2 linked regions of the Pseudophaeobacter arcticus DSM 23566 genome follow. The protein of the gene in region 1 binds, or shares a complex with, the protein of each later gene. Links are inferred from orthologs where the notes say so. Each region holds a gene or a part of one and is shown on either strand. Other genes may lie near its edges.

Region 1 (9,589 bases):
AACCTGACCTCCCGGCAAAAGGAAATCCTGCGCGAATTTGAGGATCTGTCGGAAGACACCACCAACCCCGAATCCCGCAGCTTCTTTTCTTCGGTGAAAGGCTTCTGGGACGGCATGAAGGGGTGAGGTGAGCCGCGCTCAGACCCTCCAAACCAAAACAGCACCATTAAAAGCGCTCCTTAGGGGGCGCTTTTCTTTTGTTGGCACAGATTCCCGGCCTAATCTTTCCCTCTCTGTACCACCATCAGGGAGACACCAGATGGCAGCACATGGCGCGGCAGGCGACACTGGCACCTTGCCACTGTTCTCAAACGAGGAGACCCTGGCCCAGGACAGCCCCTCTCCCCCTCCGCTGAAGGCCGGTCGCCTGCCCTCCTATATCAAGGACCACCGCCTGCGCCTGCGGCAACGCTTTCGCGACGGGGGCGCCGCTGCCATGCCGGATTACGAACTGCTGGAATTGGTGCTGTTTCGCTCGTTGCCGCGACAGGATGTAAAACCGCTGGCGCATCAGTTGCTGAAACAGTTTGGCGACTTTGCCCGCGTGGTCAGCGCCCGGCCCGAACGGCTGGCCCAGGTCAAAGGAGTCGGCGAGGCGCTGATCACCGATCTCAAGGTGCTGGAGGCCGCCGCCCAGCGTATGGCCCGTGCCCGAATAATGCAGCGGCAGGTGATTTCCAGCTGGGACGCGTTGCTGGACTATTGCCACACGGCAATGGCCCATCGCAGTACCGAGCATTTTCGGGTGCTGTTTCTGGACCGCAAGAACTGCCTGATCGCGGATGAGGAACAGGCGCGCGGCACCATTGATCATGTGCCTGTCTACCCGCGTGAGGTGGCCAAACGGGCGCTGGACCTGAACGCAAGCGCGCTCATTCTGGTCCATAACCACCCCTCAGGCGATCCCTCGCCCTCTGCCAGTGACATCGACATGACCAATCGGATCAACCAGGCGCTCACCCCACTGGGGGTCATCCTGCATGACCATCTGATCATTGGCAGTGATGCTGAGCTCAGTTTCCGATCAGAAGGCCTGTTGTGACCCGGTGCCAGTGCCCTCACAGTGCAACCGCGCCGCACCAGCGGCGGCCGGGTCAGCGGCGCTTTATCTCATCCGTGATAAGAGCAATAGCTGCCGGAGCCCCCCCTTTTGGGCTCAAAACCTGGCCCGCGGGGGTGCGCCCGACGGGCTACTGAACCCAGACCTCAACCCGGCGGTTGACCTGACGCCCCCAATCACTGTCGTCGCAGGCCATTGGCAGCGCTTCGCCAAAGGCATCTACCTGCACCGAAACCCGCGCGACACTGCCTGCCTCGGCCGTGGCCAGAACCGCATCACGCACGCTCTCTGCCCGTTTCAAAGCAATACTCCGGTTACCGGCAGCCGCCCCGTCGCCGTCAGAAAACCCCACAAAATTAAGCACCTTGCCGTCATAAAGCCCGGTTTCCAGCGCCCGGGCCAATTGCGCCACGTTGCTGCGGGACTGCGCATCCGGGCGGGAAGAGCCCGCTTCAAAGCGAAAAGAGGTGGTCAGGCGCCGAAACCCGGCCAGCCGACTCACCAGCCGTTGCAACTCTGTCAGTTCCACCTCAGGGCCAGCCGCTAAAATCGCATTGCTCAGCCGGTCACCCTGGGCATTCATCGAAATATGTTCCTGCGCCTGATCGACAAAGCCTGCGCGCCGGATCACGATCTGCGCCCCCGGACCCCGCACATAGGCGAGAAAGTCCCGCGCCACCTTGGCCAGACGGCGCTGCGGCAAATACAAAAACATCGGTGCCGTCAGCGGGTAGTCTTCGGTTTTAATTCCACGTCGGTTGGCCCGCAGCGCAAACCCACAGGCGCCTGTCAGGGTCAGCATCCGGGTGCTTCCCGTGTTGGAAAAACTGGTGATGCCAATTGCAAAGGGATCCGTCGCAACCCTCCGAACCAGGGTCGCCCCGCGCTCATGATGCCGCAGATCCTGTGTCAGCTGCACCCCTGAGGCGGTCAAAACCCGATCCGCAAAGCCCTGGGTCAATCCAGAATTCGCCAGAGGCATATGCACGGAAATTGGGGCATCCGGCCCCCCAAGCGTCTTCCAGTTGGTGATTGCACCAGAAAAAACGCCCGCCAGATCGGGGATAGAGATCCGGGTAACCGGGTTCTCGGGCGAGACCACCGGCACCATGGCGTCCAGCGCCACAATCCGGCTGCGTGTGGCCTGTGTCATATCCCCCAGCCCGGCGGCGCGGGCCAGTGTTTGTTCCGTGGGGCGAATTTCACGCAGGGCCATGACGATATCGGCCTCCTGCGCGATCAAATCGGCAAAGCCCACATCGGTGGTACTGACCAGAAAGGAAAACCGCGCCACGGGGCGCCCTTCGCGCTGCAACAGAAGGTAGTCAAAGTTGCCCTCGGGCTGGGACATACGTTGGGTTTTATAGCCATTGCGCAGGGCAAAACCTTCGATCAGCGCCGGCAAAAGAACCTCTGCCATCTGCGCCGAACCGGACAGGGTCACTTCGGCCACAAAATCCGACAGGCTGGGACAGCCCGGCCCTTCGCAACTGACCCCCGATCCATCGAGCGTCAACTCTCCAAACTTGGTCTCGACCCGATAGAATTCTCCGTCAAATCCCAAAAGGTTGCCGGTGATTTCCACCACGCCATCAGGGGACGACAGGGTGACATCCTGCGCCTGTCCACTGTGCGCAGTGACAAAAAGGAGAAGTGCGGCGCAAACCGCCGCACGAAAATTGACCATTTGAAGTCCTGAATTAGCCGCAGATCATCTTGCCGCGATTTTCAGGTTTTCTACCAGATTATTCAACACCAGAAAGTCACCAGAGGCGGTGCAATCTGGCATGTTGAGAACCAGATCCCGCGTTTGTACCCGTCCCGCGACAACCCGCAGGCTTTGTGCCGCAATTTCACGGCCACAATTGATCTCGGTGATCTCTGCCTCGACGCTGATTTCGATGTCTCCGGCTGCGGGGGGGGCCTCCCCCTGGTTGCGTTGAAAGCTATAGATCTCTGCCAGGCGTGGGACCAGTTGCGTAGCATCCCCCAGCTGCATCAGCTTACCCGCAGCCTTCTGACTGGGGTCAGCCCCATGCCAGACATGGCCGTTTTCACCGTATTGCGCCCCAAACTCACGGGCATGGATTTCAAAGCCGCTGTTGCCGCTCCACTGCAGTACCACCCGGTCGACCTCTGCCATATCCGGCACCGCAACCTGCACAACCGCGCCAACCGCCGCTGTCGCCGCCGCGTCAGTGGGCGTGAGGGTGGCGGGCGCGATGATAAAGGTGGCTGTGCTGGACAGTGCCGGGATCACCAGATCAAGCTGCCCGTCCGGGCCAAGTGTTTCCGTGACCATCATGCCCTGATGGTGCAGGGTAATCCGCTCATTCCCCCGACAAGGCGCAGAGATCTGCAACGCCACCAGGGCGCCAGGAAGCGCGGTGGCGCTGGCTGTCACGCCACAGGCTGCAACCGGTGACTGGCGCTGCGCAGGCTGGCGCTGCGTAGGGGGGATGTCATCATCCTCGGAAAGGCCCGGGTTTGCAGATGTCAGGGTGATCTTTTCGATAGCGATCGGCCTGGCCAGCTCTGGGTCTTGCGGCAACTGCAGCCCCGCCTGATCAGAGCCACCAGCCAGGCCCGCAGACCCAAAGGTGGTGGGCTGCATAAAGAAACCGATTCCCAATGCGCAGGCGGCGGTGGCCGCGCTCATCAGAACTATGCGTTTGTTCAGCATTTCTACCCTCCAATACCTAATTCAAAACCGAATACGGGCCTGTCAAATAGGCCCGCAAAAGGAGGCCGATCTATGGCCACCCATTGATAAGAATCAGGCATTCATCCGCAAATTGACCAAATACGGCGCGGTGCTCTGCCCTGCCGCTTTTGGTGATCTCCTGCAAATGGGTAGCCAAAAAGAATTAACCCCGACCAAAGGCCGGGGCTATTTATGATTAGTTTATGCTGGAGCCAAACCGGGCTTTCCGCACCACCCGAACTGGATGGAAAGGATCAGGTCAACGAGGATCAGGCCAGACGTCCGTGGCAATGTTTGAACTTTTTGCCCGATCCGCAGGGACATTTGTCATTGCGTGAAGGGTTGCCCCAGGTCGAGGGATCAGCCTCGACAAATCCGGGAGCCGCATCCTCTGAATTGGCGTCAGGCGCCGCCGGAGCCCCACCCAGCGCCATCTGCTGCATGGCGGCCTGACGGGCGGCCATTTCAGCCAACATCTGCTGTTGCTCTTCGTCGGTCATAGGACGCACCCGGCTCAGCTGCTTGGTTACATCTTCGCGCAGCGAATCGAGCATGGTTTCAAACAGCTGGAAGCTTTCGTTTTTATACTCGTTCAGCGGATCGCGCTGCGCATAGCTGCGGAACCCCACAACCGAGCGCAGATGTTCCAGCGTCAGCAGATGTTCGCGCCATTTGGCGTCGATGGTCTGCAACAGCACCTGCTTTTCAATGTTGCGCATGCTTTCGGGGCCAAAGGCCTCGGTCTTTTCTGCCATCATCTGATTGGCGACCTCGGCCAGGCGTTCCGACATATGTTCGTCGTCGACACCCTCTTCGGCGGCCCATTCGGCAACCGGCGCGTCTATGCTCAACTTTTCCAGCACGGCGGCGTGCAGACCTTCGATGTCCCATTGCTCGGCATAGGTTTTGGGCGGCATATAGGTGTCGATCAGCTCGTCGATCACCTCGTGACGCATGTCACCAATGATTTCGGACAGGTCTTCGGCGGCCATGATTTCACGACGCTGACCAAAGATCACCTTACGCTGGTCATTCATCACGTCGTCAAATTTGAGCACGTTCTTACGCATGTCAAAGTTGCGACCTTCGACCTTGGCTTGGGCGCGTTCCAGCGACTTGTTCACCCAGGGGTGAATAATCGCTTCGCCTTCCTTCATGCCAAGGCTCGACAGAACCTTGTCCAGTCGCTCAGAGCCAAAGATACGCATCAGATCGTCTTCGAGGCTGAGATAGAAACAGGTGCGCCCCGGATCCCCCTGGCGACCAGAGCGGCCCCGCAGCTGGTTGTCGATCCGGCGGCTTTCGTGACGCTCAGAAGCCATCACACAAAGGCCACCTGCCTCGATAACCTTTTTCTTTTCTTCGGCGTGCTTGGCCTCTTCTTCGGCGCGCAAAGCCACAGGATCCGCATCCGGGTTGGCCTCAAGCGCCGCCATCACGATCATGTCGACATTGCCACCCAGCTGGATGTCAGTGCCACGGCCCGCCATATTGGTGGCGATAGTCACCGCGCCAAGCCGACCCGCATCTGCAACGATCTGGGCCTCCTGTTCGTGGTGACGCGCGTTCAGCACGTTATGCTTTACCCCTTCCTTCTGCAGCATCATGCTCAGCAGTTCGGACTTTTCGATTGAGGTGGTCCCCAGCAGAACCGGCTGGCCTTTGGCATGCGCAGTCATGGCTTCTTCCACCATGGCCTGGAATTTTTCAGCCGCCGTGCGGTAGACCCGGTCATCCTCATCCACCCGGGCGATGGGTTTGTTTGTCGGCACTTCAACCACGCCCAGACCGTAAATTTCGGCAAATTCCTCGGCTTCGGTCAGGGCTGTGCCGGTCATGCCGGACAGCTTGTCATAGAGACGGAAATAGTTCTGGAAGGTGACAGAAGCCAGCGTGGTGTTTTCCGGCTGGATATTGACCTCTTCCTTGGCCTCGATGGCCTGATGCAGACCCTCAGAGAGGCGGCGCCCGGCCATCATCCGGCCAGTGAATTCATCAATCAGAACCACTTCGCCATCGCGCACGATATAGTCCTTGTCACGCTGGAACAGCTTATGCGCCCGCAGGGCCTGGTTCACGTGGTGCACAACGGTGGTGCTTTCGGGATCATAAAGCGAAGCACCCTCGTCCAGAAGACCGTGCTCGATCAGCTTCTGCTCAAGAAACTCATTGCCTTCCTCGGTAAAGGTCACACCGCGGGTTTTTTCGTCCACCTCAAAGTGCTCATCCGACAGGAAGGGAATCATCTTGTCGATGGTGATATAGAGTTCCGAGCGATCCTCAGCCGGACCAGAAATGATCAGCGGTGTGCGCGCTTCGTCGATCAGGATCGAGTCGACCTCATCAACGATGGCAAAGTTGTGTTGCTTTTGGAAAACCTGATCCAGGCTGGGCTTCATGTTGTCGCGCAGGTAGTCAAAGCCCAACTCGTTGTTGGTGGCATAGGTGACATCACTGTCATAGGCCGCCATCTTTTCTTCATCGGGCTGGTTCGACCAGATGACGCCGGTTGTCATGCCAAGCGCGTCAAAAACCTTGCTCATCCATTCGGCGTCGCGTTTGGCCAGGTATTCGTTCACCGTCACCACATGCACACCACGCCCGGTCAGCGCATTCAGATAGGCCGGGAAGGTCGCCACGAGGGTTTTCCCCTCGCCCGTCTTCATCTCGGAGATATTTCCCTGATGCAGGAAGATCCCGCCCATCAGCTGGGTGTCAAAGGCCCGCAGCCCCAAAGCGCGGCGCGCTGCTTCGCGCACGTTGGCAAAGGCTTCGGGCAGCAGCGCATCGAGCTTTTCACCATCCAGTGCCCGCTTGCGCAGCTCGGCGGTTTTTTCCCGGAGACCCTCGTCGCTGAGTTTCTCGAACGTTTCTTCCAGTCCATTGATCTGTGCAACCAGTGGCCCTGTCGCCTTGATTTTGCGGTCATTCGGCGTCCCGAAAACCTTTTTGGCGAGTGTTCCGATACCCAGCATGTGTTCTCCAACGATCCTCTTGGTGGCCCTTGTGTCAGGCAGATGTCGGGCAGGCTTGCCCGTCGTGGTCGCAACCCATAAACAATAAAAGAAACGACGGTCCTGCCTCGGGCCTCCTTGGGATGTAAGGGGCAGGAAAATAAGTGTCAACGCCGCGCCCCTTTGCGGCTCGGGAATTAGGAAGAATTCAATGCGTAAAGGTCTCACTTTTCTGCAAGGTACAGCTGTGGCCCTGTTTATGGCCCTGCCCCTGCCTGCATTGGCCGCGCCACATGCCAATACCGTGATTGCAACCGTCAACGGCGAAGAGATCACCCTGGGTCACATGATCATGGCCCGCGACAGCCTGCCAGAACAGTACAAGCAATTGCCGGATGATGTGCTGTATAATGCCATCCTCGACCAGCTGGTACAGCAGACCGCGCTAAAGCAAGAGCTGCACGGCGGCGTGCCGCATTATGTGAAACTTGCGGTAGACAACGAAGAGCGCGCCCTGCTGGCTGCCAATGTCATTGAGACGGTGATGAAAAGCGCCAGCAATGAAGAGGCTCTGCGTCAAGCCTATGAGGATAAATACTCGGATGGCGACGGCGGGGACGAGTTCAACGCCGCGCATATTCTGGTCGAAACCCAGGAGGACGCGCTGGAGATCAAATCCGAGCTTGATACCGGTGCCGACTTTTCAATCATGGCCAAAGAGCGCTCGACCGGGCCTTCCGGCCCCAATGGCGGCGATCTGGGTTGGTTCACCAAGGGACGCATGGTTCCCGAATTCGAAGAGGCCGTGCTGGGCCTGCGGGCCGGGGAGATCTCCGACCCGGTGGAGACCCAGTTTGGCTGGCACCTCATCCTGCTCAAAGAGCGTCGCAAAACTGCTGCCCCCACCTTTGAAGAGGTCCGCGAGACGCTCAGCCAAGAACTGCAGAATGCCGCTGTTGAGGCCCGTGTCAGCGATCTGACCGCTGCAGCTCTCATCGACCGCCCTGAAATTGACGATCTCGACCCCGCAATCCTGCGCGATCTGAGCCTGGTAAGGAACTAACTATGGGTGATAGTCTTCCCCGCTCGCCTTTGGCGCCCGCCGCTTTTCCGCAACTGCCGGTGATTAAGGGCCTGCGCCTTTGCGCTGGTGCCGCCGGCGTGAAATACCAGGGCCGCGACGATGTGATGCTGGCCGTGATGGATCCCGGCACCACGGTTGCCGGCACCTTCACCCGCTCCAAAACCCGCTCGGCGCCGGTGCGCGATTGTCAGGCGAAACTGGGTGGTGACAGCTCTGCTGGCGCCGCCATTCTGGTGAACTCCGGCAATTCCAACGCCTTTACCGGTCACTACGGCCAGACCTCGGTTGCAGAGATCTGTGCCGCTGTTGCGGATATCACCGGCCTGCCCGAAGCGCGTATCTTTACCGCCTCAACCGGTGTCATTGGCGAGCCCCTGCCGCATGATCGTATCATTGCCCAGATCAAAGACCTGAACGCAGGCCTGGACGAGACCGCGCTGGAAGCCGCCGCCAAGGCGATCATGACCACCGACACCTTTGCCAAGGGCGCTTCGGCAGAGGTGATCATCGGCGGTGAAACCGTGTCGATTGCCGGTATTGCCAAAGGCTCCGGCATGATCGCGCCGGATATGGCCACCATGCTGGTCTATATCTTTACCGATGCGCAGCTGCCCCAGGATGCCCTGCAGACCGAGCTCAGCCGTCTTTGTGATCGCAGTTTCAACTGCATCACTGTGGACAGTGACACCTCCACCTCGGACAGTCTGATGCTCTGTGCCACCGGCGCCTCTGGGGTTGATGTCACGGACAGTGCGGAATTCTCGCAGGCGCTGGAAGCGGTGATGCTGGACCTGGCGCATCAGGTGGTGCGCGACGGAGAAGGCGCGACAAAATTTGTCGAGATCCAGATCACTGGCGCGGTATCGGATGCCGAAGCAAAGATCCACGGGCTGTCCATTGCCAACTCGCCGCTGGTGAAAACCGCAATTGCCGGCGAAGATCCCAACTGGGGCCGGGTGGTTATGGCCATCGGGAAATCCGGGGCCGAAGCTGACAGGGACCTGCTGTCGATCTCCTTTGGCGATGTTTTGGTGGCCGAAAAGGGCTGGGTCTCGCCCGATTACCGCGAGGAAGACGGCGCCGCGCAGATGACCCGTGATGAGATCACCATCAAGGTGGACCTGGGCCTGGGAAGCGGCACCTGCACGGTCTGGACCTGCGATCTGACCCATCAGTACATCACCATCAATGCGGATTACCGATCATGAAAACCGTTCTGGTTTCCGCTGTCGCGCTGATTGATGTCGAGGGGCGTGTACTGCTGGCACAGCGCCCCGAAGGCAAATCCATGGCCGGTCTGTGGGAGTTTCCCGGCGGCAAGATCGAAACCGGTGAGACCCCCGAAGCGGCCCTGATACGCGAATTGCAAGAAGAGCTGGGCATTGACACCTGGTCTTCCTGCCTGGCGCCGCTGACCTTTGCCAGCCATAGCTATGATACGTTTCATCTGCTGATGCCGCTGTTTGCCTGTCGCAAGTGGGAGGGCATTCCACAGGCCCGCGAAGGGCAAACCTTAAAATGGGTCCGCCCGCAGGACCTGCGCAGCTACCCCATGCCGGCCGCAGATATTCCGCTGATCCCCATTTTGCGCGACTGGCTTTAGCCCCGCTGCAAAAACCCAAGGCCAACAGGGCCTCTGCCTCTTTGCATGAGGCCCTGTTTTATGCGCCTCATGCCGGCTCTGGTGCGATAATCTGGTGCGATAATCCGGCGTGACAAACAGAGCCTTCTTGCGCAGTGGCCAGAAAAATCCGTGAAATACCCACAAATTTCGAAAAAATGATTCG
Region 2 (7,461 bases), 480 kb from region 1 along the record:
ACTTACGCGACCCCTTGAAGCCCATGGAACCAGCAGAGGACCATGCAATAGCGTTACCCTGAACGTCAGAGATCAGGATTTTGGTGTTGTTGAACGATGAGTTCACATGCGCAACACCAGTTGCGATGTTCTTACGCTCTTTTTTCTTCGTACGAGTCTTATCGCGTGCCATTGATCAAACCCTCCCTTACTTCTTCTTACCAGCAATAGCCTTTGCGGGGCCTTTGCGAGTGCGAGCGTTGGTGTGGGTACGCTGACCGCGAACGGGCAGGTTACGACGATGGCGCAGGCCGCGGTAGCAACCCAGATCCATCAGGCGCTTGACGTTCATCTGAACTTCGCGACGCAGGTCACCTTCAACGGTGAAGTTTGCGTCGATGTGCTCGCGGATGGCCAGAATTTCGGCATCAGACAACTGGTTGACACGGCGCGCCGCGTCAATGCCCACGGCTTCGCAGATTGCGGCAGCCGAGGTGTTTCCGATTCCGGTGATATATGTGAGGGCGATAGGTACCCGCTTAGCAGCGGGGATGTTTACGCCGGCAATACGTGCCACGTTTCACTTTCCTTTTCGTTGCGGTTCCGTAGCTCCAGAACCTTTTTTCACAACGCTTGACCCTGGCAATTCAGCCGTTCAGCCCAGCATTTTGAGGTGGTCATGCGGGCAAAAGAATCCGCCCACATGGAATCATCCCACAAAGGGATGGGGTTGCGTATGAGGATTTGAGCAGAGCGTCAACCCGTCAAGAGATGAACCAGGCTCTTTTCGTCAAAATGCGGCCTTTTCAGCCAATTGGCATCAAGATTGACAATTGTAAAACCGAAGCGGCTCTGGGTCGCCCGTAAAAATGGAGACAACACCAGGCAGCTCAGGATCGCTCACGATGGTGAACAGCTGCGGCATAAATTCCGGGCCTGGCATCTCACACTGACCAATATGGGTGGTCACTTCATAGGTTCTCCACTGATACTGCGCCTTGGGCGTGAAAGAGCAGAAATACTCCAACGAGCTATACCCAGATTCAGTCAGGAGCAGTCCACCGTTCCCTGCATACTCAAGATCGCCATCCGGGCTCGACATCACGATGTCGCATCCCTCTGGACTATCGACAAGCAATTGTTGCGCCTGAAGCGGCAGGCTGAAGGATAGCAGCGCAAGGGAAGATAAAAGGAATTTCATTAGCTAGGCTTTCTCAAAAATTGCACAAGTCTGGTCAACTATACTCAGGTTGTTTCAGATTGTGTGAACACTTCGTCTGTTTCTGAAAAAAGCGACCCTTGCAGGCACAGCCAAATCCAGGGGCAAATCTAAGGGCAAATCCAGGGGCAAAACCGGCCTCCCGCATTCCCCTGGCACGCAGACAAAAAAGGAGCCCCGAGGCTCCCTTTGTTTAGTATCGAATGTCGGCTTGCGGGTTTTATTCGGCAAGAACCGAGGCAATATCCGCCTTCACCGCAGCCATATCTTGCAGCCCGTCAACGGATTTCAGATCGCCTTTGGCGTAGTAATAGCCCAGCAAGGGAGAGGTCTTTTTGTAATACTCCATCAGACGGGTCTTGAGGCTTTCCTCGTTGTCGTCTGCACGGCGCTTTACCTCTGTGCTGCCACAGTTGCTGCATTTGCCATCCGCAGGCCATGGCTTGGTCTCGTCATGGTAGACCTCACCGCAGCCGCCGCAGGTTGACCGGCCTGTGATCCGCGCCACCAAAGCGCTGTCATCCACTGCCATCTCGATCACCGCGTCCAGGGTCAGACCCATTTCCGCCAGCAATTCGCCCAGGGCATCGGCCTGCCCCAGGGTGCGGGGGAAGCCATCAAAGATAAAGCCACCCTCGGCACCTTCGGCAATCTTTTCACGGATCAGGCCAATAACGATCTCATCCGTGACCAGCTCACCGCGCGCGATCACGTCAGCGACCTTTTTGCCCATCTCCGAGCCACTGGCCTGCGCATCGCGCAGCATATCCCCAGTGGAGAGCTGAACCATGCCGCGAGTCTCAGTCAAATGACGCGCCTGTGTTCCCTTACCAGCGCCGGGTGGCCCCAAAAGTATAATATTGGTCATCGACGAGATGGCCCCCGTTTTGCACGTTTCTTGTTCCGGCCACGCAGCTGGCTCTTCTCGATGAGCCCCTCATACTGATGCGCCAACAGATGGCTTTGCGCCTGCTGAATGGTGTCCATAGTCACCGAGACCACAATCAGCACCGATGTCCCGCCAAAATAAACCGGGAAGGCAAACTGGCCACGCAGCACTTCTGGAAGCAGGCAAACCACCGCCAGATACATCGAGCCAAGTACCAGGATGCGGTTCACCACATATTCGATATATTCAGCAGTCTTCTTGCCAGGGCGAATACCAGGCACAAAGCCGTTCTGGTTCTTCAGGTTATTCGCCACATCCTCGGGCTTAAACGCCACATTGAAGGTGTAGAAATAGGCAAAGAACACGATCATCGAGACAAAGAACAACAGGTAGAGCGGCTGGCCGGGGCCAAAGTTGGCCAGAAGCCAGGACATCACCGGACCGTTGGTTGCACCGGAAGAGAAGGCAGAAATCGTGGTCGGCAGCAGCAGCAGCGAACTGGCAAAGATCGCTGGGATAACACCGGCTGGGTTGACCTTGACTGGCAGGTGCGAGGAACCACCATCATAGACCTTCATGCCGACCTGGCGGCGCGGGTATTGAATGTGGATCTTGCGCAGGGCGCGTTCCATGAAGACAACAAACATGATCACTGCAATCACCATCAGGATCACGCCAATGATCACGGCGGGGCTGATCGCACCGGACCGACCGGAGGCAAAGAACTGCGCAATGGAGGCCGGAACCTCGGCAATGATGCCGACAAAGATGATCAGCGAGATACCATTGCCCAGGCCGCGCTGGGTGATTTGCTCGCCCAGCCACATCAGGAACATGGTGCCACCCACCAGGGTGATCATGCAGGCCATGCGGAAATACATGCCCGGATCGGTCGCCAGATCACCGGCTTCCAGCGAGACCGCCAGACCATAGGCCTGGGCTGTCGCCAGCGCCACGGTGCCGTAGCGGGTGTATTGGTTGATTTTCTTCTGGCCCTGGGCACCCTCTTTTTTGAGCTGCTCAAGCGCCGGCACCATCGAGGTCAGCAACTGGACAATGATCGAGGCCGAAATATAGGGCATGATGCCCAGGGCAAAGATGCCCATACGGCCAAGGGCGCCACCGGTGAACATCGACACCATGCCGCCAATGCCCTGCCCTGCCGCTTCCATAAAGTTGCGAAGGGCGCCTGAGTCGATACCGGGAACCGGAATAAAGGTTCCGAGGCGATAAACGACCAAAAGGCCAAGCGTAAACAAGATGCGATTGCGCAGATCCGTGGCTTTGCCAAGTGCGGACCAGCTGGTGTTCGCTGCCATTTGTTCTGCTGCTGATACCATGAAATGGGTCTCTTTTTGCAAAAACGCCGCCCGGAGCCCTTTTCCGGCTCGGACGGCGTATAGGGAAACTGATGACCTATGTAAGCGGCATTATCACCGCTCACAAGGCGTTACTCAGCTGCGGCTGCTGTTGCCACGGTCAATGCGCCACCGGCCTTTGCAACTGCCTCAATGGCAGCGGCGGATGCGCCGGTTACGGCGATGGTGGCTTTTGCGGTGAGTTCACCTTTGGCCAGAACGCGGACACCGTCTTTTTTGCGGCGGATCAGACCGGAAGCCACCAGGGTGTCTTCGGTGATCGAGGCTGCGTCCAGCTTGCCCAGGTCGATGAATTTCTGGATCAGGCCCAGGTTCACAACGGCATATGCCTTGCGGTTTGGCTTGTTGAAGCCACGCTTAGGCAGACGTTGGTACAATGGCATCTGACCGCCTTCGTAGCCATTGATCGAAACACCCGAACGGGATTTCTGACCTTTGATACCACGGCCACCCATTTTACCCTTGCCGGAGCCGGGACCACGGGCAACGCGCATACGTTTTTTGGCAGCACCTGGATTGTCGCTGAGTTCGTGAAGTTTCATTTCGCTTCTCCTTCGCCGGATGTGATCCCAGAAGCGTAAACAGGATCAACCACGGCATGTCTTTGATATATGATTCCATGACCCCAAGAGGCCACCGCAGGCATATAGCCGCCCTGCCCCAATGGATCAAGCCCTAGCAGTTCCTACCGCCCCAGATTGACGCCATGGCAACGGCTGATGCGGCTGACGCGGCCCATAAAGTCAAAAAACGCCCCTGTTTAACCAGAGGCGTTTTCCAACCAAGAGCAAGGGCGGCCCCCTCCGGCAGGACGATCTAGAGGTTATGCACGTGTTTGCGCGCGATATCTGCAATATCACAGCGGCGGACCCCGATGTCGGCCAGCTCACGATTGGTGAGGCGGGACAGCTGCGTATAGGTGCGCTTGTATTCGCGGTTCATCGCCCAGTTTGCGCTGGCTTGCGCCACAAAAGCCCGCAGACGCGCGGTGATGCTAAATTCGGTGGTGGTGTTGTGAACAAATGCCAATTGGCTATTCCTTATCCGCGGCTGAGACCCATTTCCCAGCCCTTTTTCTAACCTGTTTAGGTGTCTCTGGAATAAAGGTATAAATTTGTTACAAACAACCACTGCCACGGGACAACCTGCTATGCATCTAGCGCATAGAAGGCGGGCAGTAGGAGAGAACGATCAGTTGCCCTGGCAGCCTTGACGGTAAAGCCCAGGATCTACAGTGCCTCGACCAAATCTTTGTGTCCCATCGCATTTACCCCTGATATAAGGGGCGTGCCCGCCAGCCAAATTAAACACATCGCCTACTTCCGAAGCCACAGTCAAACCTTCGTGCAGGAAACGCGGCAAACAGGACCATCCACCACCACGCTTATCTGTGACTGGATTGTTGCTATTGCGCCGATACTTAAAGCACAGCTGTTTCGAGTCCTGCCGGACATCTGCCGACAAGCTTTCCCTATTTCCAGGATACCAGAGCCAGCTTTTTTGTGCTGTCTCAAAGAAAACAATCTGAAACCCGTGTTGTGGATCAAACAGCATCACCGTTTTTGCAGGAACTGCCTCCAATGCACTGTTTGTGTCCACTCCAAGGTTTTCTTCGCAACCGGCCTGCAGCACTAACAAAGACAAACCCAGCACCGCTCCCAAAACGCGCATCAACACTTCAGTCGGACTTCAGCCCAATAATGACCACTGTCCATCCATTCTCTTCTCTCGACAACGGGAATAGGCATCCGTTTCAGGTTCAAATGGCTTACGTCTGCTCCAAGGACATTCCCACCGGTAGCTGCCATAATTTTTGCGAGGGATTCAGGGTCGGAGATACGCGTGCCTTTCAGATCATAATGGCCAACCCGGCGTCCAACACAGTAGGTCCGCCGTGCCACTTCCTTAGCCAGTTTCAAAATGCTGCCAGTACCGCCACCGTTGACCACCTGTTCATAAGCGGCCTGCGAAAGATCATTGGAAATATCAGCCAGAATCACATCCGGAATTCTGTGATCAGGAACGATCCCGTCAGGGCGTTCAGGAACTGGACGCAGTACAACATTGAAATAGGCTTCAGGTAGCGACTGACTTCTCCTTACGGTGACGTGGAATGCACTGTAGTTATCCCGGTCGCCATTGACCGTCACAACGCCAATTTTGCTGTAGTTTGCACGTTCGGCATCGCTGGGGCCCGCTCGAAAACTTGCCAAGTAGGCGTCATACTCGGCCTGCGACATTCCACATGCCGAGAGAAGAAAAGAGCTGACAAGAGTTGCAAGAAGTAACCGCATTCGCTGATCCCAAATTGGAAATATCAACCCTAGCCCTAAATAAAAAACGCCCCGCAGACAAGCTGCGAGGCGTCAGTAGTCTAGTTTTCAAAAGAGCTTAGTCGCGCTCTTCGATGATCTCTACCATGTGAGAGACCTTGCGCACCATGCCACGAACCGAAGGGGTATCTTCGAGTTCACGGGTCTTGTGCATCTTGTTCAGGCCCAAACCGATCAGCGTCGCGCGCTGGTCGGCGGGGCGGCGGATCGGGGAACCGATCTGCTTAACAACGATTGTTTTAGCCATCTGTCCGTCTCCTTACGCTTCTGCTGCTTCAGCAACAGGTGCTTCGTCCCGCTTGGGCAGGATGTCGGCGACCTTTTTACCACGACGCTGAGCAACCGAACGAGGGCTTTGCTCTTTGGTCAGGCCGTTGATGGTTGCACGGATCATGTTGTAGGGGTTCTGCGAGCCGATCGATTTGGACACAACGTCTTTGACGCCGAGCATTTCGAAAACTGCACGCATTGGACCACCAGCGATAATACCGGTACCTTCAGGGGCGGTCCGCATTACAACTTTGCCGGCGCCGTGGCGGCCTGCGATGTCGTGGTGCAGGGTACGACCCTCTTTCAGAGGCACACGAACCATCTGACGCTTGGCCTGTTCAGTGGCCTTACGGATGGCTTCAGGTACTTCTTTGGCTTTACCTTTGCCAAAGCCAACACGGCCCTTTTGGTCACCAACAACAACCAGTGCTGCAAAACCAAAGCGCTTACCGCCTTTTACAGTTTTGGATACACGGTTGATCGCAACCAAACGATCCGCAAATTCAGGTGTCTCATCACGGTCGCGACGATTGCCACGGCGGTTATCACGTTCTGCCATAAAGCATTCCTTTGTGTGTGGCGACTGGCGCCAATTGTTCCAATCCTGGTGAGGCGCGCCCAAAGACGCGCCCCCCGGATCATCGGGGAGGCGAAATCGCCGCCCGCAAGTCTTTAGATCTTGAGGCCGCCTTCACGCGCAGCGTCGGCCAGAGCCTTCACCTTGCCGTGGAACAGGAAGCCACCACGATCGAAATACGCCTCAGAGACGCCAGCCGCCTTGGCACGCTCGGCGATAACCGAACCCACTTTGGTTGCTGCTTCGATGTTGTTCTTGCCTACAAAGCCAAGATCTTTTTCCAGGGTCGATGCGGACGCCAGTGTCTTGCCTGCCAGATCGTCGATCAACTGAACCGAGAGGTTCTTGTTCGAACGGTGGACGGAAAGACGCAGACGGCCAGAATTGACCTTGCGAAGTTTGTTCCGGACGCGCAGGCGACGCTTCAGAAACAGGGTACGTTTGCTGTTTGCCATTGTGCTGGTCCTTACTTCTTCTTGCCTTCTTTGCGGAAGACGAACTCACCTTTGTAGCGGATGCCTTTGCCCTTGTAGGGCTCGGGACGGCGCCAATCACGGATTTTCGCCGCGACTTCGCCCACCTGCTGCTGGTCGTTCCCTTCCACAACGATTTCTGTCTGCTTCGGCGCGGTGATGGTGACACCTTCCGGAGCAACAAACTCGACATCGTGGCTATAACCGAGGTTCAGCTTCAGGGTCGTGCCCTGCATCTGAGCCCGGTAACCCACACCCTGGATCTCCAGCTCTTTCTTAAAGCCGGTGGTCACGCCGGTTACCAGATTGGCAACCATGGTGCGGGACATGCCCCACTGCTGA

What was found.
Region 2: the proteins of secA (region 1) and secY are in contact, whole or in part, in a crystal structure (PDB 3DIN), measured with the Thermotoga maritima proteins. The link is inferred for Pseudophaeobacter arcticus DSM 23566 from one-to-one orthologs. Residues at the interface, in WP_004082002.1 of Thermotoga maritima: Glu261, Ala262, Arg263, Lys300, Ala301, Arg302, Thr303, Ile304, Ile305, Leu323, Tyr324, Asp325, Pro326, Val329, Ser330, Tyr333, Ile336, Lys340, Phe345, Val349, Glu363, Phe364, Tyr374, Ser375, Gly376, Gly377, Glu393, Ile395, Thr482, Ser483; in WP_004081795.1 of Thermotoga maritima: Glu108, Gly109, Glu110, Glu111, Ala236, Glu237, Arg238, Arg239, Ile240, Thr241, Ile242, Gln243, Tyr244, Ala245, Arg246, Arg247, Val248, Thr249, Gly250, Arg251, Arg252, Val253, Tyr254, Gly256, Ala257, Ser258, Thr259, Tyr260, Leu261, Pro262.

Annotation. Positions count from the first base shown.
Region 1 is NZ_KI421507.1:3,790,605-3,800,193, reverse strand. Bases 3,834-7,104 are described here. They hold secA (preprotein translocase subunit SecA), read right to left. Parts: upstream 6,740-7,104; coding sequence 4,034-6,739; downstream 3,834-4,033. Other genes in these bases: ARCT_RS0122850 (peptidylprolyl isomerase), read left to right, coding at 6,930-7,104. Outside these bases: molecular chaperone DnaJ, read left to right, coding at 1-126; RadC family protein, read left to right, coding at 260-1,042; ARCT_RS0122865 (phosphate ABC transporter substrate-binding/OmpA family protein), read right to left, coding at 1,191-2,747; ARCT_RS0122860 (hypothetical protein), read right to left, coding at 2,772-3,743; more of ARCT_RS0122850, read left to right, coding at 7,105-7,781; bifunctional glutamate N-acetyltransferase/amino-acid acetyltransferase ArgJ, read left to right, coding at 7,784-9,010; 8-oxo-dGTP diphosphatase MutT, read left to right, coding at 9,007-9,405. UniProt on the Escherichia coli protein: Required for protein export, interacts with the SecYEG preprotein conducting channel.
Region 2 is NZ_KI421507.1:3,307,060-3,314,520, forward strand. What follows is about bases 1,246-4,185. They hold secY (preprotein translocase subunit SecY), read right to left. Parts: upstream 3,428-4,185; coding sequence 2,063-3,427; downstream 1,246-2,062. Other genes in these bases: ARCT_RS0120415 (adenylate kinase), read right to left, coding at 1,419-2,066; rplO (50S ribosomal protein L15), read right to left, coding at 3,538-4,008. Outside these bases: rpsK (30S ribosomal protein S11), read right to left, coding at 1-172; rpsM (30S ribosomal protein S13), read right to left, coding at 188-556; ARCT_RS0120410 (hypothetical protein), read right to left, coding at 800-1,180; ARCT_RS28450 (DUF1127 domain-containing protein), read right to left, coding at 4,283-4,495; ARCT_RS28125 (hypothetical protein), read right to left, coding at 4,658-5,137; ARCT_RS28130 (hypothetical protein), read right to left, coding at 5,137-5,760; rpmD (50S ribosomal protein L30), read right to left, coding at 5,858-6,046; rpsE (30S ribosomal protein S5), read right to left, coding at 6,059-6,628; rplR (50S ribosomal protein L18), read right to left, coding at 6,742-7,101; rplF (50S ribosomal protein L6), read right to left, coding at 7,113-7,461. UniProt on the Escherichia coli protein: The central subunit of the protein translocation channel SecYEG. Consists of two halves formed by TMs 1-5 and 6-10.